DNA from 2 places in the Exiguobacterium sp. UBA7533 genome. Region 1 is predicted to be linked to the other one. Evidence: riboswitches for the same ligand, from Rfam matches in the RefSeq annotation. Region 1 holds a riboswitch; the other holds the start of a gene.

What was found. A riboswitch is a leader RNA that binds a small molecule or an ion and turns the genes downstream of it on or off. The one in region 1 is predicted to bind lysine.
Region 2: it holds a riboswitch for lysine, as region 1 does, so the genes downstream of both, B2U10_RS04395 (amino acid permease) here and B2U10_RS12410 (aspartate kinase) in region 1, are expected to answer to the same signal.

Annotation. Positions count from the first base shown of each region.
Region 1 covers NZ_DLMP01000011.1:173,725-177,150, forward strand. Annotated here, with positions in the region: gene B2U10_RS12405 (aspartate-semialdehyde dehydrogenase) at 1-957, opposite strand, end outside; gene B2U10_RS12410 (aspartate kinase) at 971-2,170, opposite strand; lysine riboswitch at 2,283-2,460, opposite strand; gene argH (argininosuccinate lyase) at 2,531-3,426, opposite strand, start outside.
Region 2 covers NZ_DLMP01000002.1:50,110-53,535, forward strand. Annotated here, with positions in the region: gene B2U10_RS04385 (diguanylate cyclase) at 1-1,036, opposite strand, end outside; gene B2U10_RS04390 (MarR family winged helix-turn-helix transcriptional regulator) at 1,174-1,629, opposite strand; lysine riboswitch at 1,795-1,983, shown strand; gene B2U10_RS04395 (amino acid permease) at 2,115-3,426, shown strand, end outside.

The sequences.
Region 1 (3,426 bases):
AACTTGTACGGCGTTCGACGCAGCACCTTTTCGGATGTTGTCAGCTACACACCAAAGATGGAACGTGTTCGCGAGACTATCATCTTGTCGAATCCGACCGACGTAGACGTCGTCCGTCCCACTCGCATCGAGTGGCATCGGATAGCGTGTATTCGCGACATCATCGACGAGGACGACGCCGGGTGCGTTTTTAAGTGCTTCACGGATTGTTGCAACCGTCGTCGGTTGTGTAAACGTGACATTGATTGCAACCGAGTGAGAGTTCGTGACCGGAACCCGGACACACGTCGCACTGACAGGCAATGCTGGAAGATTGAAGATTTTTCGTGTTTCATCAATCATCTTCTGTTCCTCTTTCGTATAGCCGTTCTCAAGGAACACATCGATATGCGGCAAGATGTTATCGTGAATCGGATGCGGATAATTGACAGGTTCTTCTCCGCGCGCCCCACGCGCCAAGTCCTCGATCCCTTTTTGACCAGAACCCGATACTGCCTGATACGTCGTGTAATTGATCCGTTCGAATCCCAGTGACTGGAGCGGTGCTAAGGCGACGACGGATTGAATCGTCGAACAGTTCGGATTCGCGATTAAGCGATCCATCGCTTGAATTGCTTGTGGATTAACTTCTGGTACGACGAGTGGAATCGTCTCCTGCATCCGGAAGGCACTTGAGTTATCGACGACGAGTGTTCCATTTTCAGCTAGTAAAGGGGCATATTGTTCACTGATCGTTCCGCCCGCTGCGAACAGCGCGACATCGATACCGTCTTCCGTAATGTTCGGTGTCAACGCTTGAATCGTGATGTCTTCTCCTTTGAACTGTACCGTGTTCCCTGCTGAACGAGCAGAAGCATAGGCGGATAAGCGGCTGACCGGGAAATCCAGTTCTGCGAGTACTTGTAACATTTTTTGACCGACGGCGCCGGTTGCTCCAATGACGGCTACATGATACATGCTGTTTTCCTCCTTATAACTCGAACGCGTTTGCAATCGCTGCAACCGTCCGTTCAATATCTGCTTGTGCAATCGTATACGAGATGCTGATTTCTGATGTCGTGACTTGATAGAACGGGATGTTCTCTGCTCGGAAGATCGCGAACAACTTTGAGGCAACACCTGTCGCATCCCGCATCCCGATTCCGACGACAGACAACTTCGCGTGCTGATCGTGGCGATCGACCTTGACTGTCGTGAAGCGATCCATAATATCTTTCAATGCTTCGTCGAGGAACTCTTCCTCGTCGAGTGGACAAGAGAACGATAAGAAGATGTCACTGTCGAACGTCGTTTGACTGATCATGTCGATATTGACGTGACGGTTCGATAAGAGTTCGAAGATATCGGCTACTGCTGCATTCGTTTGCGGTACGTGTTTGATTGATACCGTCAAGACGTTCTTCGTGACACTGACACTCGTCACCGCTTTTTGTTCCATTGTTTCCGTCGCTTCCATGATCCATGTTCCCCTTTTCGATTCAAGTGTTTTCCCGACGAAGATGTGTACGCCGTATTTTTTTCCTAGTTCGACACTTCGCATTTCCATGACCTTCGACCCGAGGGCGCTCATTTCCATCATCTCATCATACGAGATATGTGGAATCGGTTGAGCGGCGGCATGGATTCGCGGATCAGCTGTATAGACACCGTCGACATCGGTATAGATTTCGCACCGTTTATCAAGGACTGCCGCAAGGGCAACTGCCGTTGTATCCGACCCACCTCGTCCGAGTGTCGTCACGTCACCAAGTTCGTTGACACCTTGGAATCCGGCGACGATGACGACATCGTACGTTTCGAGTTTTTGTCGTAACAGATCTCCATCGATCTGTTTGATCTTACTTTTCGTATGCACGCCCATCGTGCTGATTCCTGCTTGAGCGCCTGTTTGCGATAACGCTTTGACACCGAGCGAGTTGAGGGCGATGCTGAGTAATGAAATCGTCTGTTCTTCTCCGATGGCAAGCAGTCGATCGAGTTCTCTTCGCTCGGGGCGATCCGTGATGGCTTGCGCCTGAGCGATCAAAGAATCTGTCATCTTGCCCATCGCCGAAACGACGACGACGAGTTTTTCACCTTCGGCTGCGCGACTCTTCAAATAATTCGCAATAGACTGAATCTGTTCGACAGTCGCAACCGAGCTTCCACCAAATTTAAGTACAGTTGTCACAATCCTATCTCCTTTGTCCCGATACAGAAAAAAACGACGGGCCGGTAGGAGCGTTCCTACGGCCCGTCGTTATCACGATCGGACAAACGAAGACAAAGTCATTCGTTCTTTTACGTAAGATAGCGCTCCGAAACATCGGTTTCGGCAGTACAACGGATCTTAACCGTTGTACCAGCAAATAAGAAGAAGCATCTTCTCGTTCACTTCGGCGGACTTCCCCTTTCACATCATTCAGCATGCTTGCCTTCAAGAATGATGCTACTCATGTCATCCGCGCCTCTATCTGTCGGTTGTTAGTTACAGTTATAGCAGACATCTTTTGTTAAATCCAGTCATTTGACTGATTTTTTTCAAAATTCGTCAATTCGCAAGATGCTGTTTCGCGAGTTCGAGTTGCTCCGAAACGGCAGCAAACCCTGTACCGCCGTAGCTTGTCCGGCGTGCCACTGCTTGAACCGGATCGAGGAGCGGATAGACGTCTTCTGTGATATCAGGATGGAACGTTTGATACGTCTCGAGATTCAAGTCCTTCAGGAAACAACCGTTCTGCACACAGTAAAGGACGGCTTTCCCTACGATTTCATGCGCTTCCCGGAACGGTATGCCTTTCGTTACAAGGTAGTCGGCGAGTTCCGTTGCATTCGAGAAGTCTTGCATTGTCGCCTTCTTGAGCGCTTCGGTCTTAAACGTCGCGGATTCAATCATTCCGGTGAAGATTTGAACGGACTTGAGAACGGTATCTGCTGTATCGAAGACCCCTTCCTTATCCTCTTGCATGTCTTTGTTGTAAGCGAGTGGTAATGCCTTCATCGTCGTCAAGAAGCCCATCAGGTTGCCGTAGACGCGACCTGTTTTTCCACGAATCAATTCAGCAAAATCAGGGTTTTTCTTTTGTGGCATCATGCTTGAGCCTGTCGAGAAGGCGTCAGACAACTCGATGAAGCCGAATTCTTGCGACGCCCAGATGATGATTTCTTCACAAAAACGTGAGAGATGCATCATGACGGTCGAGGCGATTCCGAGATATTCAATGACAAAGTCGCGGTCGGAGACAGCATCGAGACTGTTCGGATAGACCGACTCAAAACCGAGCAACTCGGCAGAACGGAAACGGTCGATCGGGAACGTGGTCCCCGCGAGCGCGCCTGCCCCGAGTGGTGATTTCCGAATTCGTTTTTGATTGTCCGTCAACCGTTCGACATCACGTTCGAACATCCAGAAATAAGCGAGCAAGTGATGCGCAAGCGAGATTGGTT
Region 2 (3,426 bases), on a different contig from region 1:
TTTCTTTTGAGTAATACAACGCTTTATCTGCTTTTTGTAATGCTTCTAAAGACGTATGGGAACCACTAGAATGTGCAATCCCAAGCGAAATCGTGATTTGCAGATCAGGTACGTCTGCCGTCGGGAACAGGTTGCGTGCGACCGTCATCCGAGCCAACTCTGCGATTTTTTGAGCTTCTTTAGCTGTAGTGCTTGGTAAAATGATCAAAAACTCTTCACCACCGTATCGTCCGACGAGGTCATCCGGTCGTGTTAAGGAAGCGAGTGTCATGCCGAGTTGACGTAGGACATCATCCCCGGCGTCATGACCATATGTATCATTGACGTGCTTGAAGAAGTCGATATCAATCAAGACAAGTGAATACCCTTGATCCGTTGAACCGACAAGTGACAGTGAATCATCGAGACGGCGCCGATTGGCAAGTCCGGTCAAAGCATCCGTCATCGCTAGTTTTTGTTGATACTGAATGTTTTCGAAGTGACGGCGTAATTCCGTCAGCAGTCGAAAAGCAACAAAGCCAGCCAATAGATTAAAGAAGATATAAGCGATTGAAATTTTAAAGAATGTCGACCAGCTGTTTGTTAGGATATAGATGGCAGGTAACGAATAGAGAACACCAATTGACACCAATAATTGAAAATGGCGCGTCGAGACATGAACGAATCGACGTACGATTCCGATCGTCGTAATGATTAAGACTATAATCAGTGTGGACAGATAAAAACCCTCCATTTGATCGACGGGTGTCAAAAAGTAACGTGTCCCGATGATCATTATACCGGCGACGATGGCGCTCGGGAAACCACCGAATAGCATAGCGATCGCGACTGGGATGATTCGTAAATCCACACGGGCGACATCAATCTGAATGCCATTGAATATCAACAAAACTGCAATCAGACCACAGACACTTCCCAATATGAGGCGTGTACTCCAGCTGGAATTCAGCGAAATACGTGGTCGATTCCGAAATGGTAAGAATAAGAGAGTAATCGTCGTGAACAGTAGACAAAAGTTAATGATGAATTGATTCATGATGGACAACAAATCCTCCCAACTCCCCCAGCTAACAGATTTCCATATATATACTCCAGTATACTCATCTAGGTAACGGTTAGACAGAGGTAAATGTTTAGATAAAACATAAAAAACGGTAGAAAATCTACCGTTTTTTATGAAGACGAAGTGAGCGTATCCTCATCCATCGTCAGTAAAATCTTATCGAAGACACGAATCATCGTTTCCAGTTCTTCTTCTGTTAAAGTTCCGAAGCGATCTTGTAAATAGTTTCTTCGGACGACCTCGAGTTCCCGAAAAGCACGCTCTCCGTCATCCGTCAAAGCGAGGACAATCGAGCGACGATCTTCCGTCGAACGCGTCCGTGTGACATATCCTTGTTTATAGAGCTTATCCGTTAAAGCAGTGACTTGACTCGTCGCCAGCTCAAATTGTTCCGCAAGAAGTGTCGGACGCTGGGGACCGTTTTCTGAAAGACTCCGTAAGATGAAAAATTCGCTTCGGGTTGCTGTTCCTTCAAATAGTCGATTAAGTTCACGTCGCAGGGTACGAAGAATGACACGCATTTGTTCCTCGAGTCGGTAAGTCAGCAAATCACGTTCCTGTGGCATGCAAGCAGCATCCTTTCTCTCAGTGGACTTCTATCATTTAGTGTACTAAACATATCGGATTTTTACCATCTACTACCCCAGATTCAAAAAAGGCAATTGACAATTTCGTGGCGGTTTGTGTAATATGGCGTAGTAATAACTAATTTAATTCAGTTCTCACTCAACCAGTGGGATGGAGGTTGCAGTTCTTAAGAGTACGGTTACGGATGTCGTCAAGCGACAAATGAAGTGACCTGAAAGGAAGAATTGCCGAAATCAATCATCGCTTTGAAGATGATCGATTGGGATTAGATCGAATAGGTCTAATACTGTCACAAGTCGGGTATCACTTACTTGTGGAGAGCTATCTTTCACGACGGTAGAATGAGGCGCATTCATTTTATTATGTTGCGTTCTCATCTTCCATCTGGAAGATGAGGGCGCTTTTTGTTTTTTCATTCAAAAAGTGTCCTCTCAAAAAATCTAAACAGAGAGAAGCGAACGAAATGAACAAACTAGATGTGAAACAAACAACAGATTCGACAGCCGAAGGATTAAAACGTGGATTACAAGCCCGTCATATGTCGATGATCGCCATCGGTGGGGCAATCGGAACAGGACTTTTCATCGCGTCCGGTGCTTCCGTTGCAGCAGCAGGACCAGGTGGTGCACTCCTATCGTATGCAATCGTTGGTCTGATGGTCTACTTCTTAATGACAAGTCTTGGCGAAATGGCGGCGTATATGCCTGTCGCCGGATCCTTCTCGACATACGGGACAAAATTCGTCGATCCCTCATTCGGCTTTGCCCTCGGCTGGAACTACTGGTACAACTGGGCAGTCACGATCGCAGTTGAGCTCGTTGCAGCACAAATCGTTATGACGTATTGGTTCCCGGACGTTCCTGGATTTTACTTCAGTGCCTTATTCCTTTTACTCATGATCGGCTTGAACTACTTCTCCGTTAAAGGTTTTGGGGAAGCGGAGTATTGGTTCGCCATGATTAAAGTCGTCACTGTCATCGTCTTCTTAGTCGTCGGTGTTGCGATGATTTTCGGTGTCTTTACATCGGAGCCACCAGTTGGCTTTAAAAACTTTGCTCTCGGGGATGCGCCGTTCGTCGGTGGTATTCCTGCCGTCATCGGAATCATCCTCGTTGCTGGATTCAGTTTCCAAGGAACAGAACTAGTCGGAATTGCCGCAGGTGAATCGGAAAATCCGAAAAAAAACGTTCCAAAAGCAGTCAAACAAGTCTTCTGGCGCATTTTACTCTTCTACATCCTTGCGATTTTCGTCATCGGGATGCTCATTCCGTATACGAGCCCGAACTTGGTTTCCAATGACATCACGGACATTGCCGTTAGTCCGTTTACGCTCGTCTTTGAAAAAGCAGGTCTTGCGTTCTCGGCAGCACTCATGAACGCCGTCATCTTGACATCTGTTCTATCTGCCGGTAACTCAGGTATGTATGCTTCCACACGGATGCTGTATACACTTGCTCGTCAAGGAGATGCACCAAAGTTCTTTGCAAAAGTGTCGAAAAATGGGGTACCGCGTAACGCCTTGCTTGCAACAGGAGCAATCGGTGCGCTCTGTTTCTTAACATCGATGTTTGGTGGACAAGTCTACCTGTGGTTACTCAATGCTTCAGGTATGACAGGATTCATCGCATGGCTCGGAATTGCGATCAGTCACTATCGTTTCCGTAAAGGATTCCTTGCACAAGGTCATTCGTTGAAAGATTTACCTTACGTTGCACCAGCGTTCCCGTTCGGTCCGCTGTTTGCATTCGGTCTTTGTTTCCTTGTCATCGTTGGTC